Regions from separate parts of the Pseudoduganella sp. genome, predicted to be linked through region 1. Evidence: predicted binding sites of a transcription regulator. Region 1 holds the regulator's gene; each other region holds the start of a gene.
What was found. Region 1 encodes FNR, which switches genes on or off when oxygen is low (the NO sensors DNR and NnrR bind a similar motif). Its sites were predicted from a motif close to TTGATNNNNATCAA; they were not measured.
Positions count from the first base shown of each region.

Region 2: the regulator FNR is predicted to act here: its motif matches at 5,108-5,121, upstream of ACE3TQ_RS08420 (OmpW family protein).
Region 3: the regulator FNR is predicted to act here: its motif matches at 5,302-5,315, upstream of ACE3TQ_RS11675 (universal stress protein).

Region 1 covers NZ_JAYSCO010000008.1:49,382-59,452, reverse strand. Annotated here, with positions in the region: gene ACE3TQ_RS05910 (hypothetical protein) at 1-88, shown strand, start outside; gene ACE3TQ_RS05905 (TraR/DksA family transcriptional regulator) at 85-345, opposite strand; gene ACE3TQ_RS05900 (PAS domain S-box protein) at 521-2,005, shown strand; gene ACE3TQ_RS05895 (response regulator) at 2,005-2,418, shown strand; gene ACE3TQ_RS05890 (response regulator) at 2,415-3,533, shown strand; gene ACE3TQ_RS05885 (response regulator) at 3,526-4,161, shown strand; gene fnr (fumarate/nitrate reduction transcriptional regulator Fnr) at 4,264-5,037, shown strand; gene ACE3TQ_RS05875 (bacteriohemerythrin) at 5,099-5,485, opposite strand; gene ACE3TQ_RS05870 (DUF1854 domain-containing protein) at 5,584-6,051, opposite strand; gene ACE3TQ_RS05865 (ABC transporter ATP-binding protein) at 6,041-8,326, opposite strand; gene cphA (cyanophycin synthetase) at 8,433-10,071, shown strand, end outside.
Region 2 covers NZ_JAYSCO010000012.1:50,960-61,030, reverse strand. Annotated here, with positions in the region: gene ACE3TQ_RS08445 (response regulator) at 1-1,256, shown strand, start outside; gene ACE3TQ_RS08440 (protein-glutamate O-methyltransferase CheR) at 1,256-2,086, shown strand; gene ACE3TQ_RS08435 (chemotaxis protein CheB) at 2,086-2,691, shown strand; gene ACE3TQ_RS08430 (ATP-binding protein) at 2,691-3,914, shown strand; gene ACE3TQ_RS08425 (DUF2244 domain-containing protein) at 3,967-4,437, shown strand; gene ACE3TQ_RS08420 (OmpW family protein) at 4,434-5,036, opposite strand; gene ACE3TQ_RS08415 ((2Fe-2S)-binding protein) at 5,215-5,709, shown strand; gene ACE3TQ_RS08410 (molybdopterin cofactor-binding domain-containing protein) at 5,706-7,889, shown strand; gene soxX (sulfur oxidation c-type cytochrome SoxX) at 7,931-8,329, shown strand; gene ACE3TQ_RS08400 (SoxY-related AACIE arm protein) at 8,326-8,769, shown strand; gene soxZ (thiosulfate oxidation carrier complex protein SoxZ) at 8,771-9,094, shown strand; gene soxA (sulfur oxidation c-type cytochrome SoxA) at 9,265-9,891, shown strand; gene ACE3TQ_RS08385 (cytochrome c) at 9,888-10,071, shown strand, end outside.
Region 3 covers NZ_JAYSCO010000020.1:15,678-25,748, reverse strand. Annotated here, with positions in the region: gene ACE3TQ_RS11700 (efflux RND transporter permease subunit) at 1-1,843, shown strand, start outside; gene ACE3TQ_RS11695 (copper-binding protein) at 1,874-2,200, shown strand; gene ACE3TQ_RS11690 (Lrp/AsnC family transcriptional regulator) at 2,228-2,749, opposite strand; gene hppD (4-hydroxyphenylpyruvate dioxygenase) at 2,873-3,940, shown strand; gene ACE3TQ_RS11680 (hypothetical protein) at 3,946-4,314, opposite strand; gene ACE3TQ_RS11675 (universal stress protein) at 4,408-5,244, opposite strand; gene ACE3TQ_RS11670 (hypothetical protein) at 5,376-5,702, shown strand; gene ACE3TQ_RS11665 (TolC family protein) at 5,757-6,974, shown strand; gene ACE3TQ_RS11660 (efflux RND transporter periplasmic adaptor subunit) at 6,971-8,188, shown strand; gene ACE3TQ_RS11655 (efflux RND transporter permease subunit) at 8,198-10,071, shown strand, end outside.

The sequences.
Region 1 (10,071 bases):
GGGGGCGGTGGAATGCCGCCGCCACGTCTGCAATGGGGCGGAACGCCAGGGGCCGGCCTGCAAGCCGTATCGCGGCAAATGGCGTTAGACCGCCGTGAAGGAGACGAAGGCGCGCTGGCGTTCCTGCAGTTCCTGGCAGGCCAGGCAGGTAGCGGCGCTGGGCTGCGCCTGCAGCCGGCCGGCGGAAATCGCCGCGCCGCAGCGCAGGCATTGGCCGAACGTCCCCGCCTGCAGGCGTTCCAGGGCGGCATCGATCGCAGCGCTTTCGGCGATGTCGCGGCCCGACAGTACCTCGCGCCGCTGGCGCAGGACGGTGGCCCAACGGTCAATTTCTTCAGGTAGCATGGTTCGTCTCCGCTTTTAGTGCCACTTTAGCGGGCAAGCTGCGCCCCGTCACCAGTACCGCTTGACCTAAGTCAAGTTTGCCGGATTTATTCTGATTGGCATGTATTTGGCCCCTTGCCGCCAGTGACGCTACAATCATAGGATGACAGGATTTAACAATCACCAGGACCCGGCTTTGACTCAATCAACGATTGCGGAACGCAGCCTGCAGTGGCTGCTGGCATCAGCCACCGATGCCATGCTGATCATCGACAAGGACGGCGTGCTGCTGCTGGTGAACCCGGCGCTGGAAACCCTGTTTGGCTATGGCCCCGGCGAATTGCAGGGCAAGACGCTGGAGAGCCTGATCCCGGAACGCTTCCGCCAGGGCCACGTCAGCCTGCGTGGCAGCTATTTTGAAAGCCCGCACCCGCGCGCCATGGGCGCCGGCTTCGAGCTGTTCGCCACCCGCAAGGACGGCACCGAATTCCCGGTCGAAGTCAGCCTGTCGCCGCTGCAGGACGAGGAAACGCAGCCGATGGTGATGGCCACCATCCACGACATCAGCGCCCGCAAACAGGCCGAACGCGCGCTGCAGGAAAGCGAAGCGCGCATGCGCGCCATCTTCGAAACGGCGGTGGACGCCATCATCACCATCGACGAGCATGGCATCATCGAGCGCGTGAATCCGGCGGCCGAACGCATGTTCGGCTACCCGGAAGCCGAAGTCCTGGGCCGCAATGTCTCGGTCCTGATGCCCAACCCGCACCGCGACGCGCACGACGGCTACCTGCACCACTACATCACCACCGGCGAAAAACGCATCATCGGCAAGGGGCGCGAAGTGCAGGGCCTGCGGCGCGACGGCAGCATATTCCCGATGGACCTGGCAGTCACCGAAATGTGGCTGGGCGGGCGCCGCATGTTCACCGGCCTGGTGCGCGACATTACCGAGCGCAAGGCGGCGGAAGAGAAGGCGCAGCAACTGCTGCAGGAGCTGACCAGCGCCAACGAGGAACTGACCAATTTCGCCTACGTCGTGTCGCACGACCTGAAGGCGCCGCTGCGCGGCATCGGTTCGCTGGCCGACTGGCTGGCGCACGACTACGCCGACAAGTTCAACGACGAAGGCAAGGAACATATGCGCCTGCTGATCAACCGCGTGCACCGCATGGGCGCGCTGATCGACGGCATCCTGCAGTATTCGCGCGTGGGGCGCATCAAGGAAGCGGTGGTGCCGGTCCGGCTGGACCAACTGGTGGCCGAGGTGGTGGACCTGCTGGCGGTGCCACCCCATATCCAGGTCAGCGTGATGCCCGGCATGCCGGTGGTTTCGGGCGAGCCGACCCGCATCCAGCAGCTGTTCCACAACCTGGTGTCGAACGCGATCAAGTATATGGACAAGCCGCAGGGCGAAATCGAAGTCGGCTGGCGCGACGATGGCAGCCAGTGGCGCTTCCACGTGCGCGACAACGGCCCCGGCATCGCGGAACGCCATTTTGAACGGATCTTCCAGCTGTTCCAGACGCTGGCGCCGCGCGACCGTGTGGAAAGCACCGGCGTCGGCCTGGCGTTGGTGAAGAAGATTGTGGAAATGTACCAGGGCAGGGTGTGGCTGGAGTCCGAACTGGGCCAGGGCACGACCTTCTACTTCACCCTGCCGAAGAAGAAAGAGAGCTGATGAACAACACGAGCAAGCCAATCCTGCTGGTCGAGGACGACCAGGTCGATGTGATGACCATCCTGCGCGCGCTGAAGGAAGTCCATGTCAGCAACCGCGTGGTGGCGATGGAAAACGGGGAAGCCGCGCTGGAGTACCTGCGCGAACCGGGCAGCGAGCAGCCCTGCATCATCCTGCTGGACCTGAATATGCCGATCATGAACGGCATCGAGTTCCTGCAGAACGTCAAGCAGGACCCGGTGCTGCGCCGCATACCCGTGATCGTGCTGACCACCTCCGAAGAGCAGCAGGACAAGATGCGCAGCTTCGACCTGGGCGTGGCCGGCTACATGACCAAGCCCGTGGATTACCGCCAGTTCGTGGAAGTGGTGCGCTCCATTAATCTGTACTGGACCATCAGCGAGCTGCCATGAGCCAGTTGCAGGCCAACCTGGTGCGCGTGCTGATAGTGGAAGACGATATCGTCGACCGCATCGCCTGCCGCCGCGCGTTTGCGCAGGCGCCCGGTTTCGAGTGCGAGCTGCTGGAAGCGGAAAGCGGCCAGGATGGCCTGGATATCGCCTTGCGCGAAAAGCCGGACTGCATCCTGCTCGATTACCACCTGCCGGACCTGACCGGCCTGGAGTTCCTGGCCCGCCTGGCGGCCGACCAGGGTGAAGCGCAGCCCACCATCCCGGTCATGATGCTGACCGGCGCCGACAGCGCCACCGTGGCGGCGGAAGCCATGCGCCGCGGCGCGCGCGACTACCTGGTGAAGGACAGCGACGGCCGCTACCTGGACTTCCTGGCCGGCGCCATCGACCGCCTGCTGCGCGAGCAGCGCCTGATCGAGGAAAAACTGCAGGCCGAACGCGTGCTGCGCCAATCGCAGAAGGAGCTGCGCGAGCTGGCGGCCTACCAGGAAAAGCTGAAGGAACATGAGCGCACCCGCATCGCGCAGGAGATCCACGACGAACTGGGCGGCCTGCTGACCGGCATCAAGGCTTACATTTCGGTGGCCATCGAGCGCGGCGGCGAGCAATCGGACCCGCTGCTGCAGGATGCCGCCAAGCTGGCGCAGGACGCCATCGAGACCGTGCGCCGCGTGATCACCGACCTGCGGCCCAGCGTGCTGGACCAACTGGGCATCTGGCCTGCGCTGGAATGGTATTCCGAACAGGTGGCCCAGCGCAGCGGCTTGCGCTGCAGCTGCCATATCACGCCCGACGCGGCGGCACTGGAGCTGGACGCCGAGCGCAGCACCATGCTGTTCCGCGTGGCGCAGGAGGCGCTGACCAATGTGGTGCGCCACGCCGAAGCCAGCGAGGCGCGCGTGCTGGTCGACCGGGATGGCGACAACGTCGTGCTGCGGGTGGAGGATGACGGCAAGGGCATCGAAAGCGCCGGCCTGTCCGACCGCGAATCGTGGGGCCTGTTCGGCATGCACGAACGCACGCGCCGCTTTGCCGGCGAACTGACAATCAGCGGCAAGGCCGGGCAGGGCACCACCCTGCAACTGCGCCTGCCATTGGAGGATAAGAATGGGTGACAAGATCACCGTACTGCTGGTCGATGACCACGCCATCGCGCGCAACGGCGTGCGCCTGATGCTGGGCACCGCGCCCGACATCAGCGTGGAAGGGGAAGCCGGCAACGCCGTGGAAGCGATGGCGCGGGTGGCGGAGCGCAGTTTCGACGTGGCGCTGGTCGATATCAAAATGCCGGGCAAGAACGGCCTGGACCTGCTGAAAACCCTGCGCAGCGAATGCCCGCGCATGGCGGTGCTGGTGCTGAGCACCTATTCGGAGGAGATTTACGCCGTGCGCGCGCTCAAGCTGGGCGCGTCCGGCTACCTGACCAAGGACGCCCCGACGCCAACCCTGGTGGAAGCGGTGCGCAAGGCGGCGGCCGGCGGCAAGCACGTGAGCCCGGCGTTACTTGAAAAACTGGCAACCCTGGTGGGCGGCGGCCCGAGCGGCGACCACGAGGAGCTGTCCAACCGCGAGCTGGAAGTGTTCAAGCTGATCGCCCAGGGCGAGCCGCTGGTGCAGATCGGGGAGAAACTGCACCTCAGTCCTAATACAGTGACAACATACCGTAGCCGCATCCTCGAGAAAATGGGCATGTCCAGCAATGCAGAGCTGACCCGCTATGCCCTGGAGCACGGACTCATCTGAACCGGGTGTAGGGGAACCACTACAGCAACTACACAGGAAGCTTGATACCGGGAAATGGTTCCGGGCGCGATACTGTCTCCATCGAAAACAAGGAGCAGCATCATGAGCCCGGTCATCCCAATCACCCCTGCAAACGCCACCAAGAATTGCGCACCAGTCGCACCCAAATGCTCGCTGTGCAGCTTTAACCGCCTGTGCCTGCCGCAGGGCCTGGCTGAGGATGACGTGGCCCGCCTGGACCAGATCATTGCGCGCCGCCGCCGCGTGGCCCGCGACGAACCGCTGTACCAGACTGGCGACAGCTTCCACAGCCTGTATGCGGTGCGCTTCGGCCATTTCAAGACCGTGCAGGTGAACCAGCGCGGCGAACAGACCATCGGCGGCTTCCACATGGCCGGCGACCTGCTGGGCATGGAAGCGATCGGCGCCGGCCAGCATTCCTGCAATGCGGTCGCCCTGGAAGACAGCGAGGTCTGTGAAATCCCGTTCAACCGCCTGCAGGAGCTGGTGATGCAGATTCCCGGCCTGCTGCAGCAGTTCCACCGCACCATGAGCCGCGAAATCCAGCGCGAACAGTCGGTGATGCTGTTCCTGAGCCATATGCGCGCCGAGCAGCGCCTGGCCCTGTTCCTGCTGAACCTGGCTGGCCGCTACGCCCAGCGCGGCTATTCGTCGACCAGCTTCCAGCTGCGCATGTCGCGTGAAGACATTGGCGGCTACCTGGGCCTGACGGTGGAAAGCGTGAGCCGCCAGCTGGCTCGCCTGCGCCAGGATGGCTCGATCGTGCTGCAGAACCGCGACCTGCGCATTCTCGACCGCGCCAAGCTCGAGGCGATGTCCTCCGGCGGCATGGCGCAAGAACTCGCGGTTGCATAATCCGCGCGTACAAGTTTCTCACCTGTAGGGGGTGTATGGGGCAGCTTCGGCTGCCCCCTTTTTATTCCAGGCGGCTGGCGGCGATTGCCAGGGCCAGGTCCATGGTGTTGATATGTGCTGCGAACCAGTCCGGCAGCGAATGCACGATCTGGCGTGCGCCGGCCTCGTCGCCCGCTGCCAGCAGGCAAAGCGCATGGTCGAGGGAGGCGAGCAGGCCGTCGTGGGCCGCGCGGTGGGTGGCGGCCAGCGGATACTGGATGGTCGCCATCAGCCGGTTCTCCTCCGCCAGGTCTTCGGCCAGTTCGGCCGCCAGCTGGTGGCAAGCGGCGTCGAAAGCGGGGCGCGCCAGGGATTGCATCGACTCCAGCAGGTCAAAGACGATGCGGTGCGACTGGTCCATCACGGGGATGCCGAGTGCCAGGTCGGGGCCGAAAACGATAGAATCCATGCACACCACCACTTTATGTAATGGAGCTATTGTGCTTGGCGGCAACATCGTCCGCCCATGACCCAGATCAAATTTGCCCTGCAACGGGCGCGCCCGTGCTACATGAAGCGGTCGAGGATCTTCTTGCTGTGCTTGTCGAGCGCGAACTGGTCGCGGATCAAGAAGTGGATGCCGTGGCTGTCGGAGACCAGTAGCGAGACGCTGCCAATGCGGCGGATATCTTCCTCCCCGCGCAGCACGAAGCTGGTCTCGCCGCGGTCGGTGGCCACGGTCCAGGTGGACGGACAGGCATAGCTGCCCACATCAATGATGCGGGTGATCTCGGGCATGAATTCGCGCCCGGCCAGCTCTTCCCGCACGATGTCGGCCATCTCCGGCGGCAGGTCGGAAATCCGATCCAGCCATGCCACTTCCTTGCCGTCGGTGTTCACCAGCGACAGGCCTTCTTCCGGGGCCTGGATGGGGAAGGCGCGCACCGGCGAGACGTTTTCGTGCCGCACGCCGTTGGCGTCGACCAGGTTCAGTTTGCCGAAGCTGTCGCGGCTCAGTTGGAAATCAATTGTCATCTTCGCGGCTCTTTGCTTTGTCATCCAGGTCGGTGTCGACGTTACGTGCTTGTGCCTGGTACAGGCGGTAATAGGCGCCTTCCTTGGCCATCAGCTCCTCGTGCGGGCCTTCTTCCACCACTTTGCCGCGGTCCATCACGACCAGGCGGTTGGCGCGCTGCAGGGTGGACAGGCGGTGCGCGATGGCGATCGTGGTGCGGCCGGCCACCAGGTTGTCGAGCGCTTTCTGGATTTCCTTTTCGGTTTCGGAGTCGACCGAGGCGGTGGCTTCGTCGAGGATCAGGATGCGCGGGTCGATCAGCAGGGCGCGTGCAATCGAGATGCGCTGGCGCTCTCCGCCGGACAGGCCCTGGCCGCGCTCGCCCACCATCGAGTCGTAGCCCTGCGGCAGGCGCAGGATGAAGTCGTGGGCGTGGGCGGCGCGCGCCGCTTTCATGATCTCTTCGCGCGTGGCGTTCGGCTTGCCGTAGGCGATGTTCTCGGCGATGGTGCCGAAGAACAGGAACGGCTCCTGCAGCACCAGGCCGATGTTGCGGCGGTAGTCGGAGACGGCGAAATTGCGGATGTCCTGGCCATCCAGCAGGATGGCGCCTTCGGCCACGTCGTAGAAGCGGCAGATCAGGTTGACGAGGGTGGATTTGCCGGAGCCGGAGTGGCCCACCAGGCCGATCATCTCGCCGGCCTTGATTTCCAGGTTGACGCCGCGGTTGACCGCGCGGTTACCGTAGCGGAAGCCGACTTCGCGCAGGGTGATGTCGCCTTTCACGTTTTCCAGTTTGGCCGGCTGGGCCGGGTCCGGCACGCTCGATACGTGGTCGAGGATGTCGAAGATGCGCTTGGCGGCGGAGGCCGATTTCTGCGTCACGGACACGATGCGGCTCATGGAGTCCAGGCGGCCGTAGAAACGGGTGGCGTAGGTGACGAAGGCGCTCAGCACGCCGACCGTGACGCTGTGCTTGGAAATCAGGTAGATGCCGAACACGTAGATCACCAGGATGCCCAGCTCGGTCAGGAAGGAGACGGTCGGCGAGAACAGCGACCATACCTTGTTCAGCTTGTCGTTGACGGCCAGGTTGTGCTTGTTGGCGGTGCGGAAGCGCTGCGCTTCGCGTGTTTCCTGCGCAAAGGCTTTCACCACGCGGATGCCGGGGATGGTGTCGGCCAGCACGTTGGTCACTTCGCCCCATACGCGGTCGATCTTCTCAAAGCCGGTGCGCAGGCGGTCGCGCACCAGGTGGATCATCCAGGCGATGAAGGGCAGCGGCAGCAGGGTGGTGACGGCCAGCCATGGGTCGATCGTGAACAGGATCACGCCGGTCATGATGATCATCAGGCAGTCGGAGGCGAAGTCCAGCAGGTGCAGCGAGAGGAAGACGCAGATGCGGTCGGATTCGGAGCCGATGCGCGACATCAGGTCGCCGGTGCGCTTGCCGCCGAAGTATTCAAGCGACATGCGCAGCAGGTGCTCATACGTGGTGGTGCGCAGGTCGGCGCCGATGCGTTCCGAGACCAGGGCCAGCACATAGGTTTTGCCCCAGCCGAAAATCCAGGCCAGGATGGCGGCGCCCACCAGGGCGCTCATATACAGCGCGACCAGCGAGGTATCGACCGGTTTGCCGTTCTGGTAAGGGATCAGCACGTTGTCGGTCAGCGGCATGATCACGTAGGGCGGGATCAGGTGCGCGCCGGTGGACAGCAGCATCAGCGTGAAGCCGAGCAGCAGCTGCCATTGGTAAGGCTTGGCAAAACGCCACAGACGGAACAGGGTCCAGGTGGAAGGCGGGGTGTGGACCACCTTGGTGCACACCGGGCATTCTTCCTGGTCCGCTTCCAGCGGAGCCTTGCAGGTGGGGCAGGCGTTCTGTTCGACCTGCTGTAGTGGTTTTCCTTCCACATGCGCTTCATGCAGGCGCGCGAAGTTTTCCTGCAGGCGGATAGCCAGCAGGTTCTGGCCCAGAGTGAAGCGCCATGCGGCCAGGCGCTGTTTGTCGTCCACCAGTTCGAGGTGGCCGACGCCGGCGTGGTCGTGCAGCTTTAGAGCCATTCCACGACGATAAGCCCAGTCTTGCCATACCGTTTCCCCGGGGGCGCGTGCCATAATGCGGCGCTCCGTGATAAGGACCAGCCCTTTGTTGAAGTGGAGTCGGGAGTCGAGGTCAACCTCCAGCGCGCCGAGTACGTTTTCATCAGGAGCAAGCAGCGCCGGGATCTCTGTGCGCCACCTGTCGGGAAGTTCTGTCAGGCTGAGCTCAGAGGAAAGTTGGTTTGTTATCATTGTGAATCAGACTCCGGGCACTCTTTGCCAAGTGGCAAGAATTGCGAAACAGTGGGAAAATAGAAGGACGGGCGGAGTATACCGCAAGAGGTACAAGAGCTAAAACATGACAAAAAAGAAAGACATTGAGTTTCTCCGTGTAACACACCTGCGCGGACCGAACATCTGGACCTATCGCCCGGTGATCGAGGCTTGGCTGGATATCGGCGAGCTTGAAAACTACCCTTCGAACAAACTCCCCGGTTTTTATGAACGCTTGATCGCCTTCCTGCCAGGCCTGGTCGAGCATCGCTGCGGCGTCGGTGAACGCGGCGGCTTCCTGGAGCGCCTGCGCGATGGCACGTACGCCGGCCACATCCTCGAGCACGTTGTGCTGGAGTTGCAGAACCTGGCCGGCATGCGCACCGGCTTCGGCAAGACGCGCCAGACCGCCGAAGGCAGCGGCATTTATAAAATGGCATTCCGCACCCGCCAGGAACAGGTCGGCCGCGCCGCACTGGCAGCCGGCAAGGACCTGATGATGGCGGCGATTGAAGACAAGCCGTACGACCTGGCCGCCACGGTGGAAAAACTGACTTCGATGGTCGAGTCGCTGTGCCTGGGTCCATCGACCGCCTCCATCGTGGATGCGGCCACCGACCGGAAGATCCCGCACATCCGCCTGACCGACGGCAACCTGGTGCAGCTGGGCCACGGTGCGCGCCAGCGCCGCATCTGGACGGCGGAAACCGACAACACTTCCGCCATCGCGGAAGGCATCGCGTCCGACAAGGACATGACCAAGGACATGCTGAAATCGGTCGGCGTGCCGGTGCCCGAGGGCACCCTGGTCAAGAGCGCCGACGAGGCGTGGGAAGAGGCGCAGGACATCGGCCTGCCGGTGGCAGTCAAGCCGTACGACGGCAACCATGGCCGCGGCGTGTCGCTGAACCTGATGACCGAGGCCGACGTGAAGGCGGCTTACGATATCGCCGTGGTGCGCGGCGGCAGCAAGAGCGTCATCGTCGAGAAATTCATTGTCGGTAACGAGCATCGCCTGCTGGTGGTGGGCCGCCGCATGGTGGCCGCCTCCATGGGCGAGTCGCTGTGGGTGACCGGCGACGGCAAGTCCACCGTGCAGGAGCTGGTGGATACGCAGATCAACACCGATCCGCGCCGCGGCACCACGGAAGAGTTCCCGCTGAATATCGTGGAACCGAAAAAGTCGGAGGAAGTGCAGCTGGACCTGAAGCGCCAGGGCCTGACCCCGGACTCCGTGGTGGAAGCCGGCCGCAAGGTGCTGATCCAGGTGAACGGCAACGTCGCCAACGACGTGACCGACCTGGTGCATCCGGCCGTGGCCGAAATGGCGGCGCTGGCGGCGCGCACCATCGGCCTGGACATCGCCGGCATCGACCTGGTGGCAGCCGACATCTCCAAACCGCTGGAGGAACAGGGCGGCGCGATCATCGAAGTGAACGCCAGCCCGGGCCTGCTGGCCCACCTCAAGCCGGCCGCCGGCGGCATTGCGCGCCCGGTGGGCCACGCGATCGCCGACCAGCTGTTCGCGGAAGGCGAAGACGGCCGCATCCCGATCGTCGGCGTGGCTGGCTCGCGCCAGAACGCGCTGATCGCGCGCCTGATCGGCTGGCTGCTGCAAATGGGCGGCCGCTATGTCGGCACCGCCACCGAGCAGGGCGTGTACCTGAATGGCCGCCCGGTGGCGCGCGGCCCGCTGACCGAATGGGAATCCGGCCAGCGCCTGC
Region 2 (10,071 bases), on a different contig from region 1:
CCGCAGTCCAGGCCGGGGGCGCGCCCGTCGCCCAGCCCTTCGCCGATGACCGCGACGTGCCGCCGCCGCCCGAACGCGTCGTGCTGATCGTGGAAGACGATCCCGCCTTCGCCCACATCCTGTACGACCTGGCGCACGAAGCTGGCTATCGCGCCCTGGTGGCATTGACTGCGGAAGAGGGCCTGCAGCTGGCCGCCGAGCGCCAGCCGCAAGCCGTGCTGCTCGACATCCGCCTGCCCGACCGCTCCGGCCTGTCGGTGCTGCAGGTCATGAAGGACAACCCGCAGACGCGCCACATCCCGGTACATGTGATCAGCGCCGCCGACAGCGGCGAAGCGGCGCTGCACCTGGGCGCCATCGGCTATGCCCGCAAGCCGGCCCGGCGCGAAGACCTGCTCGCCGTCTTCGACCGCCTGGAGCGCCGCTTCACGCAGAAGATCAAGCACATACTGCTGGTGGAAGACGACGCGCTGCAGCGCGAAAGCATGGTCAAGCTGATTGAGGATGAAGACATCGCCATCAGCGCCGTCGCCAGCGGCGCTGAAGCGCTGCAGCAGCTGCGCGCCACCGTCTTCGACTGCATGATCATGGACCTGAAGCTGCCCGACATGCAGGGCAGCGAACTGCTGAAGGAAATGTCGCAGCAGGAGATCGCCAGCTTCCCGCCGGTGATCGTCTACACGGGGCGCAGCATGACGCGCGCCGAAGAGGCCGAGCTGTCCAAGTATTCGCGCTCCATCATCATCAAAGGCGCGCGCTCGCCGGAGCGCCTGCTGGACGAAGTCACGCTGTTCCTGCACAAAGTCGAATCCCAGCTCTCCAGCGAGCGGCAGACCATGCTGAAGGCCGTGCGCAGCCGCGACAGGGTGTTCGAAGGCCGCCGCATCCTGCTGGTGGACGACGACGTGCGCAACATCTTCGCCCTGACCAGCGCCATCGAGCAGAAGGGCGCCGCCGTGGAAATCGCGCGCAACGGCCAGGAAGCGCTGGACAAGCTTGACGCCGTGCCCGACATCGACCTGGTGCTGATGGACATCATGATGCCCGGGATGGACGGCCTGGAAGCCACGCGCCGCCTGCGCGCCGACCCGCGCTTCACGCGCCTGCCCGTCATTGCCATCACCGCCAAGGCCATGAAGGACGACCAGGAGCAATGCCTGGCCGCCGGCGCCAATGATTACCTGGCCAAACCGATCGACCTGTCCCGCCTGTATTCGCTGCTGCGGGTGTGGATGCCGGCGCTGGACACCGTGTGATGAGCGACGGCGCCCCGATCAGCAGCATCGACATCGAGCTGCGCGTGCTGATGGAAGCCATCTTCCTCAAGTACAGCTACGATTTCCGCGACTATACCGGCGCCTCGCAAAAGCGCCGCGTGCTGCATGCCATGCGCGAAATGGGCTGCGGCACGGTATCGCAGCTGCAGTCGCGTGTGCTGCACGAACCGCGCGCCTTCAGCCAGCTGCTGCAGTACATCACCATCCCCGTCACCGAGATGTTCCGCGACCCCGGCTACTACATCGCCCTGCGCGAGCATGTGATGCCGGTGCTCGGCACCTACCCCTCGCTGAAGATCTGGGTGGCCGGCTGCAGCACCGGCGAAGAAGTCTATTCGCTGGCCATCCTGCTGAAGGAGGAAGGGCTGCTGGAGCGCAGCATCGTCTACGCCACCGACATCAATCCCGAATCGCTGGAGAAAGCGCGCAAGGGCGTGTTCCCGCTGGAGAGCATGCGCACCTACACCGCCAACTACCAGGCGGCGGGCGGCAAGCGCGCCTTCTCCGACTATTACACCGCCGCCTACAACGCCGCCCTGTTCGACCGCTCGCTGTGCGAAAACGTGACGTTCGCCGACCATAGCCTGGCCACCGACGCCGTGTTCGCCGAAACGCAGTTCATCAGCTGCCGCAATGTGCTGATCTACTTCAACAAGAAGCTGCAGGAACGGGCGCTTGGCCTGTTCCATGAATCGCTGTGCCACCGCGGCTTCCTGGGCCTGGGCAGCAAGGAGAGCATCGACTATTCCAGCTACGGCACGCGGTTCGAAGCCCTCGCCAAGCGCGAACGCGTATTCCGGAAAAGATAATGGACAGCCAGCCCTCGCTCGAACTGGCCATACGCGGCCGCAGCATCGAGGCGGTGGTGATCGGCGCCTCGGCCGGCGGCGTGAACGCGCTGCTGCAGTTGCTGCCCGCCCTGCCGCAGGGCTACCGCTTACCGATAGTCGTCGTCCTGCATGTGAGAAGTGGTAGGCCGAACCAGCTGGTGGACGTGTTCCAGCAGCGCGTCGCGCTACCTGTACGCGAAGCGGGCGACAAGGAAGACCTCGTTGCGGGTACTCTCTACTTTGCACCAGCCGGCTACCACCTGCTGCTTGAGAAGGAGCGCAGCTTCGCGCTCAGCTGCGACGCGCCGCTGCACTTTGCCCGCCCCGCCATCGATGTCACGATGGAGAGCGCGGCGGATGTCTATGGCGCCGGCCTGGTGGGAGTCCTGCTTACGGGCGCCAATGAAGACGGCGCCGCGGGCATGGCCACAATCGGCAGGGCAGGCGGCATGACCGTGGTGCAGGACCCGGAGGAGGCCAATGCCGGCACCATGCCGGCGGAGGCGATACGCGCGCGCCAGCCCGACCTGGTGCTGCCGCTGGAACAAATCAAGCAGCTATTGCTCATGCTGGAGAAGCACTGATGGAAAGCACCAATGTCCTGCTGGTAGACGACTTACCGGAAAACCTGCGCGCGCTGAGCGCCCTGGTGCGCGCCGACGACCGCGTGATCCACCAGGCGCGCAACGGCGACGAAGCCCTGGCGCTGCTGCTGGAGCACGAGTTCGCGCTGGCGATCATCGATGTGCAGATGCCCGGCCTGGACGGCTTCCAGCTGGCGGAGCTGATGCGCGGCACCGGCAAGACCCGCCATATCCCGATCGTCTTCGTGAGCGCGGCCGGCAAGGAGCTGAATTACGCCTTCAAAGGCTACGAGGCGGGCGCAGTCGATTTCCTGTATAAGCCGCTCGACCCCGATGCGGTGAAAAGCAAGGTGAATGTTTTCGTCGACCTGTTCCGGCAGAAGCAGGAGGTGCGGCAGATGGTGGAGCAGCGCGACGCCACCGTGCGCGAGCTGGACGCCGTGCGGCAGGAGCTGGAGCACGCGCTGAAGGTGCGCGACCAGTTCATGTCCATGGTGGCGCACGAGCTGCGCACGCCGCTCAACACGCTGTACCTGGAAGCGCAGATGCGCAAGCTGCAGCTGGAGCGCGGCAATATGGACCACTTCGCCCCGGCGCAGCTGGAACGCATGGTGGCGCGCGACATGCGGCAGATCCACGCCATGGTGCGGCTGATCGACGACATGCTCGATGTATCGCGCATCCGCAGCGGCAAGCTCTCGATCCGGCCCGGGCGGGTGGACCTGGAAGCGCTGCTGCAGCGCGTGGTGGGCGACCTGTCGCACCAGGCCAGCGACATGCACAGCGAGCTGCGGCTGGCGATCGTACAGCCGGTGGCGGGCTGCTGGGACGAATTCCGCATAGAACAGGTGATCGTCAACCTGATCACCAACGCCCTGCGTTACGGCGGCGGCAAGCCGGTCGATGTGCGCCTGCATGCCGACAGCGAAAGCGCGCGCATTGAAGTGATCGACCAGGGCGACGGCATCCCCGACGAGGTGCTGCCCAAGATTTTCGACCCCTTCGAGCGCGGCAAAGGCAACAACGTCCCCGCCGGTCTGGGCCTGGGCCTGTACATCTCGCGCCAGCTGGCCGAAGCCCACGGCGGCACGCTGACAGTGCGCAGCAAACCCCGCGAAGGCTCGACCTTCATCTTCACCCTGCCCCGCGAGCAACAAATGTCCACTTTGGGGTCAGGAAGAAACCGGGACATTCTCCCAGAGCATGTCCCGGTTTCTTCCTGACCCCAAAGTGGACATTTTGCCTTTGGCGGGGAGTTGTGACTAAAATGTTTGCATGAACCGGGACTTGCTCAGTGAACGCAGGGAATGGCTTCTGCGGCGCAATTGCTCTTTGTCGCCCCAGCAGATGGGGGCGGCTTATGGCGTGCTGTGCCTGCTCTCGTTTGCAGTGGCAACCGGCTTCGTGCTGGTGGGAATGTGGCAGGTGCTGCTGTTTACCGCGCTGGAAATGACGGCGGTGGCGGCGGCTTTCCTGTATTACGCGCGCCATGCGACGGACTATGAACACATCGTCCTGGGCAACGGTAAGTTGTTGGTGGAGCAAGTCTCAGCCGGCAAGACCAGCGTGACGCAGCTGGAACTCTACTTCCTGCGGCTGCAGATGCCGGAGCATCCCAGCGATCTGATCCATCTGGAATCGAAAGGCGTGGCGGTGGATATCGGCTACTTCGCCACCGACCCGCGCCGCCGCGCGCTGGCCCAGGAGCTGCGCGCGGAAGTGCAGGGCGGTCTGTTCAACAATTAGAAGCGGTAGCCGACGCCTACGCCCAGCAGTACCGGATCAACCTTGGCCTTGGAGACCTTGGCGCCGGAAATCATCACGTCGCTGCGGATCTGCACTTTCTTGATGTCCAGGTTGAGCGACCAGTTCTTGTCCAGCTTGTAATCCACGCCCGCTTGCAGGGCCAGGCCGAAGCTGTCGTGCTCCAGGCTGCCGGTACCGTTCAGGATCTTGTTCTTGGAGAAGGTGGTCCAGTTCACACCGACGCCAACGTACGGGCTCAGCTGCGAAGCTGGGCTGAAGTGGTACTGCGCCAGCAGGGTCGGCGGCAGGTGCTTGAAGGTGCCGATGGTTTTGCCATCCAGGTACACGTCATGCTTCTGCGGATAGGTCAGCACCAGCTCGGCCGAGATGTTCGGGGTGACGAAATAGCTGATATCCACTTCCGGAATGGTCTTGTCGCTGACGCCGATGCGGTCGGATGCGCCGGTGCCGCCTACCGGATCAGACTTGTCCGCCGGGTTGATGTGCACGGCACGTGCGCGCACTTGCCATGGATTGTCGACCGCCATTGCATTCAGTGCCAGGCCACCCAGGATAACTGCCAGAATCGCTTTCTTCATTTCACTACCTCTTTCATGTGGTCATCGATATTCGATAAGTGAAAGTCTATTGACGCGACGCAGCAAAATCTTTGACCTAAGTCAAAATTGTCCAAACGAGTACGAGTTGGCAAAACGGGAGTAAGATCACGCGAGTTCATATCCCCCAACATCCCACCCACATCCCCGGAGGCAGGAAATGAAATTGAACGTCAATGGCCAGGTCCGCGAGTTCGAGGCGGAAGAAGATACCCCGCTGCTGTGGGTGATCCGCGAGCAGCTGGGCCTGACCGGCACCAAATACGGCTGCGGCGTGGCGCAATGCGGCGCCTGCACCGTGCACATTGACGGCGAGCCGACCCGCAGCTGCGTGCGCCCGGTCTCCACCGTGACGGCCGACCAGAAGATCGTCACCATCGAAGGCCTGAGCAAGGATGGCAGCCACCCGGTGCAGAAGGCCTGGGCCGCGCTGGATGTGCCGCAATGCGGCTTTTGCCAGTCCGGCATGATCATGGCCGCCGCCGCGCTGCTGAAACAGAAGAAGAAACCGACCGACGCCGACATCGACGCCGCCATGACCAATATCTGCCGCTGCGGCACCTATAACCGCGTGCGCAAGGCGATCCACGTGATCGCCAAGGGCGGCGATGCCAAGCTGGCCGGCCTGGATATCGTGGAAGGGAGCAAAGCATGAGCGCCCCGACCTCCGCTTCCCGCCGCAGCTTCCTGGGCAAGTCGCTCGGCGCCACCGCCGGGCTGATGTTCGGCTTCCACATCCCGTTCGCGCAAGCGCAGCAAGCCGCCGCCGACGCGCCTGAAATCAACGCCTGGGTGGTCGTCAAGCCGGACGACACAATCGTGGTGCGCATCGCCCGCTCCGAAATGGGCCAGGGCACGCTGACCGGCCTGGCGCAGCTGGTGGTGGAAGAGCTGGAAGGCGACTGGGCCAAAGTCACCACTGAATACCCAAGCCCTGGCCGCCAGCTGGCGCGCAACCGCGCCTGGGGCAGCTTCTCCACCGGCGGCAGCCGTGGCGTGCGCGAATCGCACGACTACGTACGCAAGGGCGGCGCTGCGGCGCGCATGATGCTGGTGCAGGCCGCCGCCGCGCAGTGGGGCGTGCCAGCCGCCGAGTGCACAGCGGCGAAGAGCGTGATCACCCACACGCCGACCGGCCGTACGCTGACCTTTGGTAAGGTCGCCGACGCAGCGGGCAAGCTGCAGGCGCCCGCCGCCGCCGACATCAAGCTGAAGGACCCGAAGGACTGGAAGCTGGCCGGCAAACGCATGGCGCGCCTGGATACGGTAGACAAAACCACCGGCAAGCAAATCTACGGCATGGACCTGAAGCTGCCCGGCATGCTGAACGCAGCGATCAAGGACTGCCCCGTCTTTGGCGGCAAGGTAAAGAGCTTCGACGCGGCCGCCATCGCCAGCAAGCCCGGTGTAAAGAAAGTGCTGCAGGTAGGCGACAGCGCCGTCGCCGTGGTGGCCGACACCTGGTGGCGCGCCCGCAGCGCGCTGGATGCGCTGCCGATCGAATGGGACAAAGGCCCCAACGCCGGCATGAACAGCAAGGACACCGCCGCCTGGATCAAGGCCGGCCTGGATGTCGAGGAGGCCGCCGTGGGCAACAAGAACGGCGACGTGAAAGCCGCCCTGGCCAGCGCCCAGCGCAGGATTGAAGCGGTATACAGCTACCCGCACCAGAACCACGCCACGATGGAGGTGATGAACGCCACCGCCGTGTGGACGCCGGAGCGCTGCGAAGTCTGGACCCCGACCCAGAACGGCGAAGCCGCCCTGGCCGCCACCAGCGAAGCGGCCGGCCTGCCGCAGTCGAAATGCGACGTGACCAAGCTGCACCTGGGCGGAGGCTTCGGCCGCCGTGGCGCCACGCACGACTGGGTAACCCAGGTGGTGAAGATCGCCAAGGAAATGCCCGGCACCCCGGTCAAACTGATCTGGACGCGCGAAGAGGACATGCAGCACGGCCGCTACCACCCCGTCACCCAATGCAAGCTGACGGCCGGCCTGGATGCCAAGGGCGAGATCACTGCACTGCACATGCGCATTGCCGGCCAATCGATCCTGGCCGCGCTGTTCCCGCAGAACGTCAAGGACGGCAAAGACCCCGCAGTCTTCCAGGGCCTGAACCCACCCGGCCCGGAAGCATCGATCGGCTACACCTTCCCCAACCTGCTGATCGACCACGCCATGCGCAACCCGGCGGTGCCGCCAGGCTTCTGGCGCGGCGTGAACCTGAATCAGAACGCGATCTACCTCGAATGCTTCCTCGACGAGATCGCCCACGCCACCAAACAAGACCCGCTGGCGTTGCGCCGCAAGCTGATGAAGGACAGCCCGAAACACCTCGCCGTGCTGAACGCCGTCGCCGAGAAGGCCGGCTGGGGCAAGCCGCTGAAGAAAGGCGTCTATCGCGGCATCGCGCAGACGATGGGCTTTGGCAGCTACGTCGCCGCCGTGGCCGAAGTATCGGTGAACAAAGACGGCAAGCTGAAGATCCACCGCATCGTCGCCGCCACCGACCCAGGCCACGCCGTCAACCCGCAGCAGATCGAAGCCCAGGTGGAAGGCAGTTTCGTCTACGGCCTGAGCGCCGCCCTGTACGGCGAGATCACGATCAAGGACGGTGCCGCCGAACAAACCAACTTCGACACCTACCAGGTTCTGAAGATGGACGAAATGCCCAAGGTCGAAACGCACATCGTCGCCAGCGGCGGCTTCTGGGGAGGCGTAGGCGAACCCACCATCGCCGTAGCCGCCCCCGCAGTACTGAACGCCATCTTCGCCGCCACAGGGAAACGAATCCGCGACCTCCCACTGAAGAACCACAGCCTGAAGAAAGCGTAAAAAAGATGGCCCCCGGCCGCCGAGCAGACAGTGTCAGACCCTTGGGTCTGACACTGGTTTCCGGGTTTCTGCTAACAGCACTGCTAGCAGAACCAACCCAAGCCGCCCCCGGCGACGCCAAGCGCGGCCGCGAGATAGTCGCCAACCGCCAGGTCGGCCTCTGCCTGCTCTGCCACAGCGCCCCCATCCCCGAAGAACGCTTCCAAGGCAACCTCGCCCCCGACCTGGCAGGCGCCGGAAGCCGCTGGACAACAGAGCAGCTGCGCCAGCGCATAAAAGACAGCAGCGCGATCAACCCCGACACAATCATGCCCTCGTATAACAAGACGGAAGGCCTGACCCGCGTAGCGCCCGCCCAAGCCGGCAAGCCCATCCTCAGTGAACAACAGATAGAAGACGTCGTCGCCTACCTGTCCACCCTGCGCGAGGCCAGGAAATGACCACCCGCCGCCGCCTGCTCGCAGCGCTGCCGCTATTGGCCATCGTCCGCCCCGCCCAAGCCACGCCGGAAGAAATGGCGCAGGCAATCGCCGCCTACACGCAAAACGCCAAACCGCAGAAAGGCCGCGTCGCCATCGACATCGCCAAGCTGATCGACAACGGCAACGCAGTCCCGATCACGGTAAGGGTGGAAAGCCCCATGACCGAGCAAGACCACGTCACCGACATTGCCATCTTCAACGAAAAGAACCCGCTGCCGGACGTGGTCCGCTTCCAGCTCACACCCGCCAGCGGCAAGGCAGAGATCAGCACCCGCATCCGCCTCGCCACCAGCCAGACGATTACCGCCCTCGCGCGCACCAGCGACGGCCAATGGTGGCAGCAGACGATAGACGTCATCGTCACCCTGGCCGCCTGCATAGAAGGGGAGGCAATCTGACATGGCCACCGCCCTGATCCACATGCCAGCGAGCGCCAAAGCCGGCGAGATCATCGAAGTACGCGCCCTGATCGCCCACCCCATGGAAACCGGCTACCGCCCTGGCAGCGACGGCAAACCTATTGCCCGCGACATCATCCGCCGCTTCGAATGCAAGTACAACGGCAAGACAGTGATCGCCGCCGACCTGCACCCCGCCATCAGCGCCAACCCCTACCTGGCCTTCTTCATCAAGGCCAGCGCAAGCGGCCCGCTGGAGTTCACCTGGAGCGGCGACAACAGCTTTACCCAAACGGAACGCAAGCAACTCACGGTGCAGCCATGAAGCCGATACTCGCGCTGCTGCTAACGCTCCTGCTCACCACCAGCTGCCGCACAGACGGGGTCCGACCCCCCCGGGCGGACCCCCGTTTAACGGCGGCAAAAAAATCCCGCGCCGCCGACAAGGGCCCCCCCCCCCAAGCCATGCAGCGCGACGACACACAGAACCCCGCCATGCTCTGGGTAGCCAACGGCCAGGCACTCTGGCAGAACGCACCGCAAGGCGGCAACGGCAAATCCTGCGCCACCTGCCACGGCGACGCCGCAAAGAGCATGCGCGGCAAAGCCGCCGGTTTCCCGCGCTTCTCCGCCCCAGCCGGCAAGGTCATCACCCTAAGCCAGCAAATCAACCAATGCCGCACCAGCGCCCAGCAAGCCCCCGCGTTAAAGCCCGAGACAGCCGACCTGCTGGCGCTGGAAGCCTACATCGGCATGCAAAGCCGCGGCCACCCCATGTCCCCCGCGAGCGACGAGCAAACCAGGCAAGCCGCAGCCCGTGGCCAGAAGCTCTTCACCACTCGCATCGGCCAGCTCAACCTGAGCTGCGCCCAATGCCACGACGACAATGCCGGCAAACGCCTGGCCGGCGCCCCGATCCCGCAAGGCCACGCCAACGCCTACCCCATCTACCGCCTTGAATGGCAAGGCGTAGGAAGCCTGCAGCGCCGCTTGCGCAACTGCATGAGCGGAGTACGAGCCGAAGTCCCGCCCTACGGCGCCCCCGACCTGGTAGACCTGGAAGCCTACCTCGCCCAGCGCGCCCAAGGCATGCCGATGGAAACGCCAGGAGTCAGACCATGAAGACAGCCGCCGCAACCCGCAACGCCGCGCTCCGCACCGCGCTAGCCAGCGCCTGCCTCGCCGCCGCAACGAGCGCCGCCCAAGCCGCCGACAGCATCCCGGCAGGCGCCCGTCTCGCCGCCAGCTGCACCGGCTGCCACGGCACCAACGGCGCCACCCAGGGCAATGCGCTACCGCCCC
Region 3 (10,071 bases), on a different contig from region 1:
ACAGGCGCTGGAGGGCGGGGAGCACTGGCAGGTGATCGGCAAGGCCGCCGCCGAAGTCGGGCCGGCGCTGTTCTTTTCGCTGCTGATCATTGTGCTGTCCTTCATCCCGGTGTTCACGCTGGAAGCGCAGGAAGGGCGCCTGTTTGCGCCGCTGGCCTTCACAAAGACCTATGCCATGGCAGCGGCGGCAGCCCTGTCCGTGACGCTGGTGCCGGTGCTGATGGGCTACATGATCCGCGGCCGCATTCCCGACGAAGCCGCCAATCCGCTCAACCGCTGGCTGGTGGCGCTGTACCGGCCCTTGCTGGAGCGTGTGCTGCGCTGGCCGCGCGCCACGCTGCTGCTGGCCGCCGTGGTGGCGCTGCTCTCGCTCTGGCCGCTGTCACGGCTGGGCGGCGAGTTCATGCCGCCGCTGGACGAGGGCGACCTGCTGTATATGCCGTCCGCCTTGCCCGGCCTGGGCGCCGGCAAGGTGCAGCAGCTGCTGCAGCAGACCGACCGCCTGATCAAGTCGGTGCCGGAAGTGCAGAGCGTGTTCGGCAAAGCCGGCCGCGCCGAATCCGCCACCGACCCGGCGCCGCTGGAAATGTTCGAGACCACCATCCAGTTCAAGCCGCGCGCGCAGTGGCGGCCCGGCATGACGCCGGACAAGCTGGTGGCGGAGCTGGACCGCGTGGTGCAGGTGCCGGGGCTGGCCAACATCTGGGTGCCACCGATCCGCAACCGCATCGACATGTTGGCCACCGGCATCAAGAGCCCGGTCGGCATCAAGGTGGCCGGCGCCAGCCTGCAGGAAATCGACCGCATTGCCGGCGAGATCGAGCGCGCGGTAAGGCCGGTGGCCGGCGTCTCGTCGGCGCTGGCCGAGCGCCTGAACGGCGGGCGCTATATCGACGTGGAGATCGACCGCGCTGCGGCCGGCCGCTACGGGCTGAATATCGACGAAGTGCAAAGCTTCATTGCCAGCGCGGTGGGCGGCGACAACGTGGGCGAAACCGTGGAAGGCCTGCAGCGCTTCCCGATCAATGTGCGCTACCCGCGCGAGCTGCGCGACTCGCTGGAAAGCCTGCGCACCCTGCCGCTGCTGACCGAGCGCGGCGCGCAGCTGCGGCTGGGCGATGTGGCGACCGTGCGCATCAGCGACGGGCCGCCCATGCTGCGCAGCGAAAACGCGCGCCTGTCCGGCTGGGTTTATGTCGACATCCACGGCCGCGACCTGCGTTCGGCGGTGCGGGAAATGCAGCAGGCGGTGGCGGCCAAGGTCACGCTGCCGGCCGGCTACGCCGTGTCCTGGTCGGGCCAGTTTGAATACCTGGAGCGGGCAACGGCGCGCCTGCAGGTGGTGGTGCCTGCTACGCTGCTGATCATCTTCGTGCTGCTCTACCTGACCTTCCGCCGCGCCGACGAGGCGGCCCTGATCATGGCCACCTTGCCCTTCGCCCTGGCGGGCGGCGTCTGGCTGCTGTGGGCCCTGGGCCACAACCTGTCGGTGGCAACCGGTGTCGGCTTCATCGCCCTGGCCGGGGTGGCGGCGGAATTCGGCGTCATCATGCTGCTCTACCTGAAGCACGCATGGGAAGCGCGCCAGGCGGCCGGGCAGGGCGGCGAGGCGGCCCTGCTGGAGGCGATCCGCGAAGGCGCCGTGCTGCGGGTGCGCCCGAAGGCCATGACGGTGACCGTGATCGTGGCCGGCCTGGTGCCGATCATGTGGGGCGCGGGCACCGGTTCGGAAATCATGCAGCGCATTGCTGCACCGATGGTGGGGGGAATGCTGTCGGCGCCCCTGCTGTCGCTGTTCGTCGTGCCGGCGGCGTATTTGATCATTCGGCGCCGCACGGTGTAAGCTGCGCCTGTACTTTTATTTGGAGACCTTATGAAAGCAATTCTTGCAACCCTGCTGGCGGCATCCTGCCTGGCCGCCGCGCCGGCGATGGCGCAGCATAGCGGCCACGATGCGCACGGCCAGCCTGCGGCCAGCGCGGCCAGCGACACCACCGACGGCGAAATCAAGAAAGTAGATAAGCCAAGCGGCAAGCTGACCATCAAGCACGGCGAACTGAAAAACCTGGGCATGGGCGCCATGACGATGGTGTTCAAGGTCAAAGACGCGGCCCTGCTGGACAAGGTGCAGGCTGGCGACAAGGTGCGCTTCACCGTGGATAAGACGATGACGGTCACCGCCATCGAAGCCGCCAAGTAAGCCGGCAAGTAAGCCGCCAAGTAAGCCTCAAGCCGTGCGGGCGAACTCGATGCGCTGTTTGCGCGGGTTCGGCCGCACGATATGCTCCAGCGGCAGCACGGTCGACTGCTTGATCTTCTTCAGCGCGATATTCGACTTCACATTCACCACGCCGGGCAGGAGCAGCAGCTCCTTCATCATCAGGTCCGCAAACGAGGCCAGGTCGTGCGACACCACGCGCGCCACATAGTCCGCCTCGCCCGTCACCGAAAAACACTCCATCACTTCCGGCACGTCGCGGATCGCCTGCTCGAACGCATCGCCGCGCTTTTCGCCGTGGCGGTCGAGCGTGATGTGGACGAAGGCCATCACATCCAGCCCCACCGTGCCCGGCTCCAGCACCGCTGCGTAGTGGTCGATAATGCCCGCTTCGCGCAGGCGCTGCACGCGGCGGCCGACCTGCGACACCGACAGGTGCAGGATGTCGGCCAGGGCGGCGTTGGTGGCTTCCCCGTTGCGCTGCAGTTCGTTGAGCAGCGAAAGGTCGTGGCGGTCGACGGTAATCATCATGAAATCCCTGTGTTATGCGCAAAATGCGCAAGATCGGCCTATGAAATAGCGCATTATGCGCAAAATATCCAGAATCGGTGCGTAGTATATCCGGTATCCATTTCATTTCCGGAGACAGCAAAAATGACCGAATCTTTGTGGGACAACCCCATGGGCACCGACGGCTTCGAATTCATCGAGTACGCCGCACCTGATCCAGTCGCCATGGGCAAGAAATTTGAAGCGATGGGCTTCACCGCCATCGCCCGCCACCGCAGCAAGGACGTGACCCTGTACCGCCAGGGCGAAATCAACTTCCTGCTGAACGCCGAGCGCGACTCCTTCGCCCAGCGCTTCGCCGAGCTGCACGGCCCGTCCGTGTGCGCCATCGCCTTCCGCGTGAAAGACGCCGCCTACGCCTACAAGCGCGCGCTGAAACTGGGCGCCTGGGGCTATGAGAGCAAGGTCGGCCCGATGGAGCTGAACCTGCCGGCCATCAAAGGCATCGGCGACTCGCTGATCTACTTCGTCGACCGCTGGAGCGGCAGCAGCGCCATCAGCATCTACGATGTGGACTTCGAGCCGATTCCAGGCGTGGACCAGAACCCGAAAGGCCACGGCCTGACCTACATCGACCACCTGACGCACAATGTGCACCGTGGCCGCATGGGCGAGTGGGCCGAGTTCTACGAGCGCCTGTTCAACTTCCGCGAAGTGCGCTACTTCGACATCGAAGGCCAGGTCACCGGCGTCAAGTCGAAAGCCATGACCAGCCCTTGCGGCAAGCTGCGCATCCCGATCAATGAGGAAGGCACCGACCGCGCCGGCCAGATCCAGGAATACCTGGACGCCTACCGCGGCGAAGGCATCCAGCACATCGCAATGGGCAGCGACGACCTGTTTTCGACCGTGGACAAGCTGCGCGCATCGGGCGTGAAGCTGCTCGACACCATCGACACTTATTACGAGCTGGTGGACCGCCGCATCCCTGGCCACGGCGAATCGGTGCAGGCGCTGCGCGACCGCAAGATCCTGATCGACGGCAAACCGGGCGACCTGCTGCTGCAGATCTTCTCCGAAAACCAGCTGGGCCCAGTGTTCTTCGAGTTCATCCAGCGCAAGGGCAACCAGGGCTTCGGCGAGGGCAACTTCAAGGCGCTGTTCGAGTCGATTGAACTGGACCAGATGCGCCGTGGCGTGCTGACTGCCTAAGACCGTCAGAACGGGCCGGCCATCCGGGCCATCATGCCCAGGATGGCCGTGCCGTAAGTCAGCGTGATGCCGATCAGCCAGCGGTTCATTTTCGCCTGCTCGCGGCGCAGCTCTTCGATGCTTTGCCGTAGCTCGGCAAAGCCGCGATCCGTGTGGTCCCTTAACTCCGCCAGCGCCCGGTTGTTGTCGGCGCGCAGCTCAGCCAGGCCACGGTCGGTATGGTCGCGCAGCTCAGCCAAGCCGCGGTCGGAATGTTCCCGCAGCTTCTCGAGCCCCTCATGCAGGCGCGTCAGCTCATGGTGCGTGAGCCGGAACAGTTCATCGTGTGCTTCCACTTTCGCCTCAAGACTTGCAATATGTTCTCCGTGATCCATGGTCGCCTCCGCGTGGTTGCAACTACTGTGCAGCAGCACGCAGAGAGCCGTTTTGATATTGGACAGGTCGGATGCGCGAAAGTTCCCGAAGATTTAGTGGGCCATCAGTACCGGCAGTGGTGACGTTGCCAGGACGGTACGGGTGGCGCCGCCCAGCATCATTTCGCGGAAGCGGCTGTGGCCATAGGCCCCCATCACCAGCAAGTCGGTTTCCAGTTCCTGGCCCAGCGCGATGATGGCCGCGCCAGGGTCGGCCGCCTCCGGCCGGCGCAGCACCTCGACCCGCACGCCATGGCGCGCCAGGTAGAGCGCGATGTCGGCACCCGGCTCCTCGCCCAGCACATCGGCGCTGCCGCCGAGGATGGCCAGCGTTACGCGCTCGGCGCTGCGCAGCAAGGGCAGGGCGGCGCTGACTGCTTTCGCCGCTTCCACGCTGCCGTTCCAGGCCACCAGCACGCGCTTGCCGATGGTGGGGAAGCGCCCTTCGCTCGGCACCAGGAGCACCGGACGGCCGCAATTCAGCACCACATAGTCGGGCAGGTCCGGCAGCAGGTTGCCTTCACCGCTGTCGCTCGGCCGCACCTGGCCCAGCACCACCAGGTCCGCATAGCGCGCCTGCAGGCACAGACCGGAATACTCCTCATCATTGCTGCTGCGGACCTCGCGCGAGGTAACGCCGTGGCGTTCCGCCAGCGTGTCGAAGCGGGCCAGGTCCTCCTGCACGCGTTGTTTGGCGCGCTGGAGATAATCAGCCATGAACAGGCCGCTGCCCTCGTAAGGCCGGCCCGCCAGCATGGTGCGCGGCATGCCTGTCATGGCGGCGCCGACAAGGTGCGCTTCCTCGCGCACGGCCAGGGCAGCCGCCAGGGCGATGCGCGCTTCAAGGTTGGCGGCGCGGTCGACATGGACCACGATAGTCCGGTAAGTCATGGTTTCCTCCTGCGTTGATGTTGGCACCAGTCTGCGCCAGGGGACGGCGGCCGATCCATGACCTGGATCAAGCGCGCCCGGATTGCCAGGCTTGCGCCGGATCGCGCACAGCTTGCTATAATTGTCGCGCTATGAATATCCGGCGCTTCCTTGTCATCCTGCTGCTCATGCTGCTTCCGGTCCAGGTCACCCTGGCGGCGGCCGATAGCTGCTGCCTGGCTGCCAAGGTGACGCAGGCCGCCGAACATGCCGTGGCAGCCGACGCCGACGCCGACGCAGGCGACGATGCTTCCTGCTGCACCAGCTGCGACTTCTGCCACCACTCGCATGCACCGTTTGTCGCGGTGCTGGACGAAGCCAGCCCGCAAGCCACCTCGATCGCCCCGGCGCAGCCGCCGGAGCCGACGATCCATTCCTTCATTCCGGACCTCCCTCCGCGTCCCAACTGGCTCCTGTGATTGATCCGGCTGCCGTGTGCAGCCGTTCCGTTTCAATCATCAAGGAGCAATATCGTGAAAAGAATTTGCATGCCCTTGCTGGCGGCCGTCTGCCTGGCCCCCGCATGGGCGCAACCACCCATGTCCCTGGCCGACGCGTTGCTCAAGGCGCGCCAGGGCAACCCTGAACTGAAAGCGCTGGAGCTGGAAGCCGGCGCCGTCGACGCGGCCGGGCGCCAGGCCGCGCTGCTGCCCAACCCTTCGCTGGAATACGTGCGAGAAGGCCGCGCCAGTGAAGGTGGCGCGTCCACGGTGCAGCTGGCAATCCCGCTGGAACTGGGCGGCAAGCGCGCCGCCCGCATGGAAGCTGCCCGCATCGGCAGCCGCGCCGCTGCGCTGGAACTGGCCGCCGGCCGCGCGCGCATCGAAGCCGACGTCGCCGCCGCCTTCCACGCCGCCTACCTGGCGCAAGAGCATGTGGCGCTGGCGGCGCAAGTGAGCGAAAGCGGGCGCCGTTCCAGCGATGCGGCGGCGCGCCGCGTCCAGGCCGGCAAGGTCTCGCCGGTGGAAGAGGCCAGGGCGCGCGTGGCGGAAGCCAACTGGCGCATCGAAGGCGTGGCCGCGCAGAAGGAGCTGGAGGAAGCGCGCAGCCAGCTGGCCAGCCTGCTTGGCAGCGAAGTGCGCGAGATCGGCCCGCTGGCCGCGCCCGGCGCACCGGAAGCCTCGGCGCTGCAGCTGGAAGCGCTGCTCGACGCCGCCCCCGCCATCGGCCGCGCCGCCGTCGAAGTGGAAGCCGGCAATGCCGCGCTGAAGCTGGAGCGCGCGCAGCGCGTGCCCGACGTGTCGCTGATCGTCGGCACCAAGCGCGAAGGCCCGGAGCGCGAACGGGTGCGGCAGAACATCGTCGGCATCTCCATGCCGCTGCCGCTTTTCAACCGCAACCAGGGCGCCATCCTGGCCGCCGAACGGCGCGCCGACAAAGCCCGCGCCGAGCTGGAAGCCACGCGCCTGCGCGTGCGCGCCGAAGTGCAGCAGGCGCACGCGCGCATGCAGGCCGCGCTGCAGCAGGAGCGCCTGGTGCGCGAAGACGTGCTGCCCGGCGCCCGCTATGCCGCCGAAGCCGCCCTGAAAGGCTTTGAAGCGGGCAAATTCAACTACGTGGAAGTGCTGGACGCCCAGCGCACCCTGGTGCAGGCGCAAGCCCAGCACCTGCGCGTGCTGTCCGACTTCTACCGCGCCAAGGCCGATCTTTCGCGCCTGGTTGGCAAGCCGGATACCAAGGAAATGAAATGAACAAGCGTCAAAAGACTACCATCGCGGCCATGGTGGCCGCGGCCGCCCTGTTCGCCGGCGGAGTGCTGGGCTGGGACCGTATTGGCGGTACCGGCGGCAAGGCAGGCGAAGCCCACGGCGAGGAACATGGAAAAGAGCACGGCAAAGAGCAGGGCAAGGAGCATGGCGCCGCCGGCGTCCACTCAGAAGCGATCCCGTTCACCGATGCGCAGATCGCCGCCGCCGACATCCAGCTGCGCACCGCCGGCGCCGCCCGCCTGGAAACGTTTGTCCGCCTGCCGGGTGAAGTCAAGCTGAACGAAGACCGCACCGCCCACGTCACCCCGCGCGTGGACGGCATCGTGCAGGAAGTGCAGGCCAACCTGGGCCAGCAAGTGCGCAAAGGCGAGCTGCTGGCCGTGGTCGCCAGCGCCGATGTCTCCGAACAGCGCAGCAGCCTGGCCGCCGCCGAAAAGCGCGCCGCACTGGCACGCGCGGTCTACGAGTCCGAGAAAAAGCTGTGGGAAGACAAAGTCTCCGCCCGCCAGGACTACCTGAAAGCCGAACAGGAATGGCAGGAAGCCGCCATCGCCGTGCAGAACGCCCGCCAGAAGCTGGTAGCGCTGGGCGCCACCGGATCGGGCCGCGGCCCCTTCAACCGGCTGGAAATCCGCGCCCCGTTCGACGGCCTGATCGTCGACAAGCACATCGCCGTCGGCGAAGCGGTCGGCGCCGAGACCAAGGTGTTCACCGTCTCCGACCTGCGCCAGGTCTGGGCCGAAGTCGTGGTGCCCGCCAAGGACCTCGACATCGTGCGGGTCGACACCGAAGCCGTGCTGCACTCGGCCGCCTCCGATGCCGCCGTCAAAGGCAAAGTCAGTTTCGTCAGCGCCCTGATCGGCGAGCAAACCCGCGCCGCGCGCGCCCGCGTGGTGCTGGACAACCCCAAGCTGGCCTGGCGCCCCGGCCTGTTCGTCGACGTCGACATCGTCACCGGCTCGGCCGAAGTGCCGGTCGCCGTGGAAAAGGAAGCGCTGCAAGTGCTGAACGGCACCCAGGTCGTGTTCCAGCGCGTCAAAGACGGCTTCCAGCCGATGCCGGTCACGGTCGGCCGTTCCGACGGCAAGCTGGTGGAGATCACCTCCGGCCTGCGCAAAGACGCCCAATACGCCGCCGCCCACAGCTTCACCATCAAGGCGGAGCAGGGCAAAGGCGCCGCCGCGCATGAAGACTGAGGAGCGCGCATGCTGAGCAAAATCATCCAGGCCTGCATAGGCCACCGCTGGCTCGTCATGTTCGCCGTCGCCGCCATGGCCGTGCTGGGCGCCGTCAGCTACAAGAAGCTGCCGATCGACGCCGTACCCGACATCACCAACGTCCAGGTGCAGATCAACACCGCCGCCCCCGGCTACTCGCCGCTGGAAGTAGAGCAGCGCATCACCTTCCCGATCGAATCGCTGATGGCCGGCCTGCCCAAGCTGGAGCAAACGCGCTCCCTGTCGCGCTACGGCCTGTCGCAGATCACCGTCGTCTTCAAGGACGGCACCGACATCCACTTCGCACGCCAGCTGGTCAGCCAGCGCATCCAGGACGCGCGCGGCCAGCTGCCGCCCGGCCTGACGCCGACCATGAGCCCCATCGCCACCGGCCTGTCCGAGATTTACCTGTGGACGGTGGACGCCAAGCCCGACGCCCGCAAACCGGACGGCACACCCTACACCCCGACCGACCTGCGCGAGATCCAGGACTGGATCATCAAACCGCAGCTGCGCAACGTACCCGGCGTCACCGAGATCAACTCGATCGGCGGCTACGACAAGGAATACCTGGTCGCCCCCACGCCCGCCAAGCTGGCATCATACGGCCTGAATTTGTCCGACGTGGTAGGCGCGCTGGAACGCAACAACGGCAACGTCGGCGCCGGCTATATCGAGAAAGAAGGCGAACAGTACCTGCTGCGCGCCCCCGGCCAAGTGAAATCGGTGGCCGACATCGGCAATATCGTGGTCGCCACGATCGACGGCGTCGCCGTGCGCATCACCGACGTCGCCACGGTCGGCATCGGCGCCGAACTGCGCACCGGCGCCGCCACCCGCAACGGCCGCGAAGTCGTGCTGGGCACCGTCTTCATGCTGATCGGCGAGAACAGCCGCGCCGTCGCGCAAGCGGTCGACGCCAAGATGGTCGAGATCAACCGCAGCCTGCCGCCCGGCGTCAGCGCCACGCCGGTCTACAACCGCACCGTGCTGGTGGAAAAAGCCATCGACACCGTCAAGCGCAACCTGCTGGAAGGCGCCGTGCTCGTGATCGGCGTGCTGTTCCTCTTCCTCGGCAACCTGCGCGCCGCCCTGATCACCGCCATGGTGATCCCGCTCTCGATGCTGTTCACCTTCACCGGCATGGTCGCCAACAACGTCAGCGCCAACCTGCTCAGCCTGGGCGCGCTCGACTTCGGCATCATCGTCGACGGCGCCGTAGTGATCGTCGAGAACTGCGTACGGCGCCTGGCGCACGCCCAGCAACTGGCCGGCCGCCCGCTCACGCGCCAGGAACGCTTCGCCGAAGTCTTCGCCGCCGCCCACGAAGCGCGCAGGCCGCTGCTGTTCGGGCAACTGATCATCATGATCGTCTACCTGCCGATCTTCGTCCTGTCCGGCATCGAAGGCAAGATGTTCCACCCCATGGCCTTCACCGTGGTGGCAGCCCTGCTGGGCGCCATGCTGCTCTCGATCACCTTCGTCCCCGCCGCCGTCGCCCTGTTCATGACCGGCACCGTACGCGAAGGGGAAGGGCGCCTGATGCACGCCATCAAACAGCGCTACGCCGCCTGCCTCGACTACGTCATGGCCAACCGACCGGTGGTGTTCACCGCCGCCGGCCTGGTGCTCGCGCTGTCCGCACTGCTCGCCACCCGCCTCGGCACAGAGTTCGTACCCAACCTGAACGAAGGCGACTTCGCCGTGCTGACCGTACGCATCCCCGGCACCGGCTTAGCGCAATCGGTGCAGATGCAGCAGCAGATCGAAAAGACCCTGCTCGCCAAATTCCCCGAAATCGCCACCGTCTTCGCCCGCACCGGCACCGCCGAAATCGCCTCCGACCCCATGCCGCCCAGCAT